DNA from 3 places in the Allobosea sp. 10N428 genome. Region 2 is predicted to be linked to each of the others. Evidence: predicted binding sites of a transcription regulator. Region 2 holds the regulator's gene; each other region holds the start of a gene.
What was found. The regulator PhoB, encoded in region 2, activates phosphate uptake and scavenging genes when phosphate is short. The targets are predictions, from matches to a motif close to TGTCATNNANCTGTCAT.
Positions count from the first base shown of each region.

Region 1 (3,271 bases), on a different contig from region 2:
GCGGGTGGGCGCGCCGATCGCGAAATACTGGATCACGCGGCGGACGCCTGCCGTCGTCACCGAGGCGCTGGAATGCCATGGCGGCAACGGCTTCATCGAGGACAACCCGATGGCGCGGCTCTATCGCGAGGCGCCGCTGAACGCGATCTGGGAAGGCTCGGGCAATGTCATCTGCCTTGACGTGTTGCGCTCGCTGGCGCGCGAGGAGGGGGCGATCGACGTGTTGCGGGCGGAGTTGGTCGCGGCTGCGGGCTCGGACAAGCGCTACGATGCGGCGCTGAGGCGTTTGGAAGGCGAATTGCCCGGGATGATCCGCAATGAAGGGCAGGCGCGGCGGCTCACCGAGCGGCTGGCGCTCATGTTGCAGGGCTCGTTGCTGTTGCAGTTTGCGCCTGCTGCGGTGGCGGATGCGTTCATTGCCACACGGCTTGGGGATGGCTGGTCGGGACAGTTCGGCGATCTGCCGCCGGCGGTGGATGCCGGAGTGCTGGCGCGACGGGCGGTGCCCGTTACGTGAGGCGTCATGCCCGGGCTTGACCCGGGCATCTCTTTATCGCCTTTCCGTCGTGAGATGCTCGGGTCAAGCCCGAGCATGACGGCGGGATCAAGCCGCTTCCGGCTCGAAATTCATCGCCACGCCGTTAATGCAGTAGCGCAGGCCGGTGGGCGGCGGGCCGTCGGGGAAGACGTGGCCGAGATGGCCGCCGCAATTGGCGCAATGCGCCTCGACACGGTGCATGCCGTAGCTGAAATCCTCCGAGGCGCCGACGGCGCCCTCCAGCGGCTGGTCGAAGCTCGGCCAGCCCGTGCCGCTCTCGAATTTCTTGCCCGATTTGAACAGCTTCTGGCCGCAGCCGGCGCAAGAGAAGGTGCCGGCGCGCTTCTCGTAGTTGAGTGCGCAAGAACCCGCACGCTCCGTGCCGTGGCCACGCAGGACCTGATACTGCTCCGGCGTCAGCCGCTCGCGCCACTGCGCGTCGGTCAGCTGGAAGGGGAAAGTCTCGTCCTGCTTCTTCGGCTCGCCGAACATGCTCATCAGACCCATTGCGATCTCCTTGTCAGCGGGGTGGCGGGGCGCCTCATCGGCTTTCGTGCCGCCAATATGGCGTCTCAGGCGCCGGATTTCAGCCCCACAGATTACCGGCGGTTTCACGACGCAGCGGCAAGGGCCGAGGCTCCGTCACCGGACCGTCACGCGACTCCTCTAGCAGGCCCGCCACCCGCAAAGGGAGGAAAACCGGTGACGCAACAGGCGACGCAAACGGCGCGCGCGGCCCGCCGCATGACGAGCTCGGGCCTGGGACTGGCCGTCCGGCGCAGCAAGACGCTGTCCAAAGCGGGCATGCTGGAATGGCTGTTCGCCCGCGCCTTCTCCGGACTGGTCTATCCGCAGATCTGGGAAGACCCGGTGGTCGACATGGCGGCGCTGCAGCTCAAGGCCGAGGACCATGTCGTGGCGATCGCGTCGGGCTCCTGCAACATCCTTTCCTATCTCACGGCCGCGCCGATCCGTGTCAGCGCTGTCGATCTCAACGCCGCGCATATCGCGCTCGGCCGGCTGAAGCTCGCGGCTCTGGCGCGGTTGGAGCGGCAGGAGGACTTCCTGCGCTTCTTCGGCCAGGCAAATGCGCGCGAGAATGTCGGCGTCTACGATCGCGAGATCGCTGATCATCTCGACGCCGTCTCGCGCGGCTACTGGGAGGGGCGGGGCCTCAATGGACGGCGCCGGATCAACCTCTTCGCCAAGGGCTTCTATCGCTACGGCCTGCTCGGCCGCTTCATCGGCACGGGCCATGTGCTGGCGCGGGCGCTGGGCGGCAATCCGCTGATGATGCTGGCGGCGCGTGACCTCGCCGAACAGAGGGCGCTCTACGAGCAACACCTCGCGCCGGTGTTCGAGCGCAAGCTGGTGCGGTGGCTGGTGCGCCAGCCGGCCTCGCTCTATGGGCTCGGCATCCCGCCGGCGCAGTACAAGGCGCTGGCCGCCGATGCCGAGGAGGGCATTCTCGGCGCGCTGAAGCTGCGGCTGGAGCGTCTGGCCTGCGATTTCGATCTGAAGGACAACTACTTCGCCCAGCAGGCTTTCGGCCGACGCTATGGCGAGGGGGCCGGCGCGGCGTTTCCGCCCTATCTGCAGCCGCAATATTTCGCGGCGGTGAAGGAGCGCGCGGCGAACGTCTCCTATCACCAGAGCGCGGTCACGGCTTTGCTGGAGCAGCAGCCGGCCGAGAGTTGCGATGCCTATGTGCTGCTCGATGCGCAGGATTGGATGAACGACGCCGATCTGACGGCGCTGTGGTCGCAGATCACGCGCACCGCCCGGCCGGGCGCGCGGGTGATCTTCCGCACGGCGGCCGACGAGCGGCTGCTGCCCGGCCGGATACCCGCTGCGATCCTCGACCAGTGGCATTACGAGGAGGAGCGCAGCCGCGATCTCTGCCGGCAGGACCGCTCGGCGATCTATGGCGGCTTCCACCTCTATGTGCTGAGGGGGCAGGTCCGGTGAGCGCCGCCGAGGTGCCGGGCGGCTCGCCCGCCGGGTTGATGGACCGGATCTATCGGCATCAGCGGCACATCTACGACGCCAGCCGGAAGTTCTATCTGCTCGGCCGTGACCAGCTGATCGATGGGTTGCAGCCGCCTCCCGGCGCCACCGTCCTGGAGATCGGCTGCGGCACCGGGCGCAACCTCATCCAGATCGCGCGGCGCTACCCGTCCAGCGCCTGCTACGGGCTCGACGTCTCCAGCGAGATGCTGGCGACGGCGCGCACTGCGGTGGCGCGGGCGGAGCTGGACGATCGGATCCAGCTAGCCGAGGCTGATGCCACCGGCTTCGACCCGCAGGCACTGTTCGGCCTTCAGGGCTTCGACCGGATCGTGATCTCCTATGCGCTGTCGATGATCCCGCCCTGGCAGGGTGTCGTCGCGGAGGCGCTGCGCCGCCTCAACATGGGCGGCTCTTTGCATATCGTCGATTTCGGCGATCAGAGCGGGCTGCCGGCGAGCTTCAAGGCCGTGCTGCTGCGCTGGCTCGCCCTGTTCCATGTCACGCCGCGCGAAGATCTGCCGGGGACGGTGCGAGCGCTTGCGGAAGCGGCGGGGGCCGACTGCCGGATCGGCGCGCCGTATCGTGGCTATGCGATGCATGCGGTGGTGGGAAGGCGCGGAGCTTAGCGTCATGCTCGGGCTTGACCCGAGCACCTCCTGACAGGAAGGCGCCGGATTCCGAGATGGTCGGGCCAAGCCCGACCATGACGGCAAAATAGTCTCA
Region 1 is NZ_JBFTIC010000003.1:345,364-348,634, reverse strand. It holds gene AC1DDA_RS11980 (acyl-CoA dehydrogenase family protein) at 1-517, shown strand, start outside; gene msrB (peptide-methionine (R)-S-oxide reductase MsrB) at 605-1,036, opposite strand; gene AC1DDA_RS11970 (BtaA family protein) at 1,241-2,506, shown strand; gene AC1DDA_RS11965 (class I SAM-dependent methyltransferase) at 2,503-3,174, shown strand; gene AC1DDA_RS11960 (thioesterase family protein) at 3,269-3,271, opposite strand, start outside.
Region 1: the regulator PhoB is predicted to act here: its motif matches at 1,179-1,195, upstream of AC1DDA_RS11970 (BtaA family protein).

Region 2 (3,271 bases):
GCAGGCGGCCCGCATCTCGCAGTATACCGCCTTCATGTATCTGGGCGAGGTCGTCGAATTCGCGCCGACCAACACCATCTTCATGAACCCTGCCAAGAAGCAGACGCAGGACTACGTCACCGGCCGGTTCGGCTGAAGACCGGTTTCAAACCAGCAGCCCTCATCCTGAGGAGCCGCGCGAGCGGCGTCTCGAAGGATGGTCCAGGAGGCTCCGGAACCAACCGGAGCATCCTTCGAGACGCAAGCTTCGCTTGCTCCTGAGGATGAGGGCTGAGGGTCGAGCATGCCGACCTGAAAACGACGACGCTGCACCGGCGCTAATGATCTAGAGGACACGCCGCCCATGACCGACCACATCGTCCGCTCCTACGATACCGATCTCGAAGGCATCCGCCGCAGCCTCGCCGAAATGGGCGGCATGGCCGAGCGCATGCTCGGCGATTCGACCGTGGCGCTGGTGCGCCGGGACACCGGCCTTGCCCAGAAGATCATCACGGCCGACCAGCGCCTCGACAACCTCCAGCGGGACGTCGAGGAAAAGGCGGTACTGACCATCGCCCGGCGCCAGCCGCTCGCCAACGACCTGCGCGAGCTGATTTCGGCGATCCGCATCGCCGCCGATATCGAGCGCGTCGGCGATCTCGCCAAGAACATCGCCAAGCGCGCCGTCGCCATCGCCGGCCAGTTCCAGCCGCCGCACCGCGCCGTGGTCGGGCTCGAGCACATCAGCCGCCTGGTGCAGGCGCAGCTCAAGGACGTTCTCGACGCCTACGCCGCCGGCAACGAGCAGAAGGCGCTCGACGTCTGGCGCCGCGACGACGAGATCGATGCGCTCTACACCTCGCTGTTCCGCGAGCTCCTGACCTATATGATGGAGGATCCGCGCAACATCACCTTCTGCACGCATCTCCTGTTCTGCGCGAAGAACATCGAGCGCATCGGCGACCACACCACCAACATCGCCGAGACGATTCACTATCTCATCACCGGCGACTCGCTCGACGTGAACCGGCCGAAGCTCGACACGACCAATATCGAGGTCGAGGCGATCACCGGGAACTGAAGCAGATCATCATGGCCGCACGCATCCTGATCGTCGAGGACGAGGAGCCGCTAACCCTGCTGCTGCGCTACAATCTCGAGGCCGAGGGTTTCGAGGTCGACAGCGTCGCGCGCGGGGATGACGCTGAACTGCATCTGCGCGACCACACGCCTGATCTCGTGCTGCTCGACTGGATGCTGCCGGGCCTTTCTGGCATCGAACTCTGCCGCCGCTTGCGTTCGCGACGCGACACCGAACGCGTGCCGATCATCATGCTGACGGCGCGCGGCGAGGAGACCGAACGCGTCCGCGGGCTCGCGACTGGCGCGGACGATTATGTGGTGAAGCCCTTTTCGTTGCCAGAGCTGATCGCGCGCATACAGGCGCTGCTGCGCCGCGCCAAGCCGGGCCATGTCGCGGGGCTGCTCGCCGCCGGCGATCTCGAACTCGATCGCACGACCCGGCGCGTCCGCCGTGCCGGCAGCGAGCTGCATCTCGGCCCGACCGAGTTCCGGCTGCTCGAGTTCCTGATGCAGGCGCCCGGCCGCGTCTATTCGCGCGCTCAGCTCCTCGATGCCGTCTGGGGCCGCGACGTCTATATCGACGAGCGCACCGTCGACGTTCATGTGGGCCGGCTGCGCAAGGCGATCACGCCGGCCAATACCAAGGATCCGCTGCGGACAGTCCGCGGCGCCGGATACGCCTTCGACGAAACCTTTGCGCGCAGCTGAGCGGCGCTGCAGCTCTGCTCCTCATTGCAACTTGCCGTGAACCTTGCCCGCCCGCTCGCGTTGATCCTGAAATCAACGCGAGCCAGAGGAGGTCGTCGTGAGCAAGATGCCGCCCATCCCGCCGGCCAATCGAAGCGACGAGGGTCCGGGCGAGCCGGATCATGCCGAGCGCGATCTGCGCAGCGCCAGAGGTGGCGAGCGCCGACCGAGCCAGCCTGATCAGCAGGGCCAGCAGGGCAATACCCGCATCAACACGACCCATCAGGGTCTGCAACAGGATCGTTGAGGAGGTTGCCGAACGTCGACCTCGACCAAGGCGCCGCAGACCATCCGGCACGGCGGCCCCGGCTCATCGCATGAGAACGCGAAGAAGCCGCCGGACATCCGCAAACCACCTGCCGATGACCGGCGGCACGCTCGCGTTTCGGGTGGCGGCGGCGAACGCGACAGCCACCACTCGCATGATCCGGCGCGCAAGGGAGGCAAGGCGCCATGAGAACCGGCCTTCAGGTCGAGCCCCTGAAGGGCGACGGCAGGCGCTTCAGCCCTCTCGGTGGAAGAGGCGGCGCAAGCTGTGCTTGGCCGCTTCCAGAGTCCTGCGGCGCTCGGCCGGCAGTTTCCGGCCGGCGCGGTTGATGTAGAAGGTGAGCATCGACATCGCCGAGCGATACGGGCCCGATTTGCGCCGGCGGCTGTGCTCGGCCGACCGCTTCAGCGAGCGCGCGATCTGGCGCGGATCGCCACGCGTGAACACGGCTTTCTCGAAATCGAGCGCGTTGCTCCGGCTTGTGATATCGGCCGACCATCTGTGCTTGTGGACGAGCATGGCGTCCTCCTGTCGGTCAGGCGTTTGGTCCGCCCTCGATGTCACCGGCCCAGGTCAATGCGGTCTCGTACTCCTCCGGCTTGAAGGTGCGAACAGTCACGAAGGGGATCGCCGGATTGAGCAGGTCGACGAAGGCGGCAAGCCAGCCCCTGTCGGTGATCACCGCCTCGCGCGGGAAGCGTTGCAGCTCCCAGAGCTTGCCGAGGCTGTAGCGCGCATCCTTCCAGGCGGCAGCCAAGGTCATATCGGTGAAATCGGTGAGGTCGGCGAGGATGCCGACTTTCTCGTGCCGTGCGAGCTTCGCGTCGATATCGGCCATGATCCCGTCGAGATCGTCGCTGGTCAGCGTCTGCGACAGGCGGTAGGCGCCGACATGGTCCGGGGCGGGCAGGATCGTTAACATGACTCCTCCTTGCTCCAGACAACGCGGGGCAAGAGCGGAAGTTTCGCCCGATGATCAGGCGGCTGAGAATCCACGGGTGGCGGCATCGAACCGCGCGGCTTCGGAGCGCAGCCACCCGACGAATTCATCGAGGCCGGGGCGTTGCGGCTGGCCCAACGGGCGGATGAGCCAGCAGCCCGTCGCACTGGTGAAGCCGAGTCCGAGCGGGTTGACGAGCGCGCCCGAGGCCAACTCGTCCGCCACGTAACAGCGCGGCGTCAGCGCGACCC
Region 2 is NZ_JBFTIC010000005.1:166,873-170,143, reverse strand. It holds gene pstB (phosphate ABC transporter ATP-binding protein PstB) at 1-136, shown strand, start outside; gene phoU (phosphate signaling complex protein PhoU) at 344-1,063, shown strand; gene phoB (phosphate regulon transcriptional regulator PhoB) at 1,075-1,773, shown strand; gene AC1DDA_RS17230 (hypothetical protein) at 1,880-2,059, shown strand; gene AC1DDA_RS17225 (DUF3175 domain-containing protein) at 2,315-2,599, opposite strand; gene AC1DDA_RS17220 (SpoIIAA family protein) at 2,616-3,002, opposite strand; gene AC1DDA_RS17215 (LysR family transcriptional regulator) at 3,057-3,271, opposite strand, start outside.

Region 3 (3,271 bases), on a different contig from region 2:
GACCGGCTTCATCGGTCAGCTCGGCTGGTATCTCGGCGATCTCTCGGTGCCGATCGGCGAGCATTGCTGGCATTCGACGCTGCGTTCGTCCGAGACCGCAGTCTCTGCGGCCGATGCGATCCTCGCCGGCGAGCGCGCAGTCTACTCGCTCTGCCGCCCGTCCGGCCATCACGCCCGCGCCGATCGCGCCACCGGCTTCTGTTATCTCAACAACACCGCGATCGCCGCCCAGCGCCTGCGCTCCGAATTCGGCAAGGTCGCGATCCTCGATGTCGACGCCCATAACGGCGATGGCACGCAGCAGATCTTCTACCGCCGTAGCGACGTGCTCACGATCTCGGTCCATGCCGATCCGTCTAACTACTACCCGTTCTTCACCGGCTATGAGGACGAGCGCGGCAACGGGCCGGGCGAGGGCTTCAACCTCAACCTGCCGCTCGCCCATGGCGCGGGCGGAGCCGAGATGCAGGCTGCTGTCGACAGGGCCGGCAAGGCGATCCGCGATTTCGGCGCCGAGGTGCTGGTGATCGCTCTCGGCTACGACGCCCATAAGGACGACCCGATCGGCGTCCTCAAGCTCGAAGCATCCGATTTCGGCGCCATCGGCCGGCAGGTGAAGGCGCTCGGTCTGCCGACGCTTGTTGTGCAGGAAGGCGGCTATGCGATCGAGGCGATCGGCGACTGCCTCGATGCCTTCCTGGGTGGGTTCGCCTGAAGCCGAAAAGCGCGGGTGCTATGCGAGGTAGTCGTGCAGCACCCGGCCGAAAGGCAGCGTGAAATCGACGAGCTGGTGACGAGCGCGCACGATTCTCCGCACCGGGAAGTCGGCGACCCGGCAATTGACATGAGGGATGAGATGCAACCGCGCCTCGCCCTCCCAGGCGCCATGGACCGTGATGTCCGTGAGATTGTAGCCGACGAGCTGCGCTACCTTCGGTGAGCCATCGACATCGGGCAGCAGCTTCAGGTTGATGTTCAGGCCAGCGATGCCGTCGCGCACCTTGTCGAGCTGATCTTCGAGGCTGCGATGCTTGTAGGTCATCGTGCCCATTGCGACGCGCTCGCCGTCATAGTGCAGCGTTCCGGTCAGGGTGTCCTTCATCACGCCGAGGCGCGGCACGCCATACTTCTTGGGGAAGCCCCAGATCTCCCGTCCGCCGGTGATGGGCGGTTCGTCGTCGAGATACATCTGCACGGAGAAATTGCAGGGCTGTCCCTTGTAGCTGGCATAGATCCCGGTGCCGCTCTCCTCATAGGACCCGAAGCCGGACGAATCCGGCATCTTCATCCACTCGTAATAGACGAGGTTGCCCGGGGCCGGCTCGAGCGGCTCCGGCAACGCGGCGCGGATGATCTCAGGGTCCGTCTCGTAGGTGATGATCAGATATTCCCGCTTGATGAAGCGGTTCGGCGGATGCGGGTAGCTCGGGCTGAAAGCGGGCATAGACGGTGCCTTCAGGATCTCGTCCCGGTTCATGCTGGTCGCTCCTTCTCGAAATCAGCCGCAATTCTGGCAGGGGCCCTGCGACAGATTGATGGCGACCGGACGAATAGAAAAGCTTCTCCTCACTGCCCGCGCAAAGATCGCCCTCCACCCTGAGACGTCGTTCTCGGGCGGAGGGCGTTTTGGTCGGATGCTGTCTCAGATCGCCGCTTCGATCAGGAACGGCCCCTTCTTGGCGAGCGCGGCCTTGAACAGGCTCGTGAACTCCTCGGCCGTGGTGGCGCGGGCGGCTTCGACGCCCATGCCCTTGGCCATCGAGACCCAGTCCAGCGCCGGCTCGTCGATGTTGAGCATCAGCGTGGCGTTCCGGCCGAAATCGTTGACGCCGACGGCGCGCATCTCGCCATGCAGGATCTGGTAGGTCCGATTGGCGAAGACGACCGTGACGATGTCGAGGTTCTCGCGCGCCTCCGTCCACAGACCCTGCACCGTGTACATGCCTGAGCCGTCGGCCTGCATGTTGATGACCTTGCGGTCGGGGCAGGCGACCGCTGCGCCGATGGCGAGCGGGATGCCTTCGCCGATCGCGCCGCCGGTGAGCTGGATGTAGTCGTGCTGCGGTGCCCTGTGGCAGTCATAGTAGAAGCTGCGGCCCGACGAGACCGACTCATCGCAGACGATGCAATTCTCCGGCAGCAGGGCCGAGACGATGGCGCAGGCCTTGTCGGCATCGAGCTTGCCCGTCGGCAGGCCGGGCTGCTCCTTGCGCGCCGGAGCGATATAGACGGGCGCCGTCTTCGTCGCGCCCATCTCCTCGGCGAGCGCCGTGATCGCTGCGGGCAGATCGTCGCCGGGGCTGGCCAGCGTCGCGACCTCGCAGTCATCGTGGACAAGGCGCCCGGGCTTGCCCGGATAGGCGAAGAAACCGACCGGCGTCTGCGCGCCGACCAGCACGAGATAATCGACGTCCTTGAGCTGATCGAGCGCCTTGTCGATCGGATAGAACACCTTGGGCATGGCGACGCGGCCGGCGCCGCGCTGAATGCGCCCATTCGACATCTGGCTGAAGATCTTGGCGCCGGTCGCGGCGCAGACGCGGGCTGCCATCTCCATCGGCTTCTCCCGCAGCGCGAGCCCCGTCAGCATGATCGCGGCGCGCGCGCCATGCTTGCGCAGTCCGGCGGCGACCTCGCGAATTGCCGCTGAATCGACGCTCTTCAGCGCCGGCAGCGGCGTCGGCTTGAGGGCGGCCGGCTCGACGCTGCCCCAGGCGCAGTCCGCCGGCAGGATAACGGTGGTGACGCCGGGCAGCGTCAGCGAGGCGACATAGGCCTCTCCGATCGCTGGGCCGACATCCTCGGCCGAGGCGATGCGGCGGACGAAATGCGACATCGGATGCGCTAGGCTCTCGATATCGCTGGTCAGCGGCGCGTCATGCTGGAGATGGTAGGTGGCATGGTCGCCGACGACATTGATCATCGGCGTGCGGGCACGCCTGGCATTGTGCATGTTGGCGAGCGCGTTCGCCATGCCCGGCCCGCAATGCAGCAGCGTCGCGGCCGGCTTGTCGGCCATGCGGGCATAGCCGTCGGCGGCGCCGGTCACCACGCCCTCGAACAGGCCGAGCACGCAGCGCATCTGCGGCTTGCGGTCGAGCGCCGCGACGAAGTGCATCTCGGAAGTGCCGGGATTGGCGAAGCAGGTATCGACGCCGTTGATCAGAAGGGTGTCGCAAAGGCGGTCGGCGCCGTTCATCCTGAAAACCTCGACTCGATAGAAGGCGCCCCTGCGCCAGCGGCCGTGAAGGGAGGAAATTCCTCTCGCGCT
Region 3 is NZ_JBFTIC010000001.1:1,328,936-1,332,206, reverse strand. It holds gene AC1DDA_RS06160 (histone deacetylase family protein) at 1-715, shown strand, start outside; gene AC1DDA_RS06155 (acetoacetate decarboxylase) at 734-1,477, opposite strand; gene AC1DDA_RS06150 (acetolactate synthase large subunit) at 1,643-3,199, opposite strand.
Region 3: the regulator PhoB is predicted to act here: its motif matches at 1,525-1,541, upstream of AC1DDA_RS06155 (acetoacetate decarboxylase).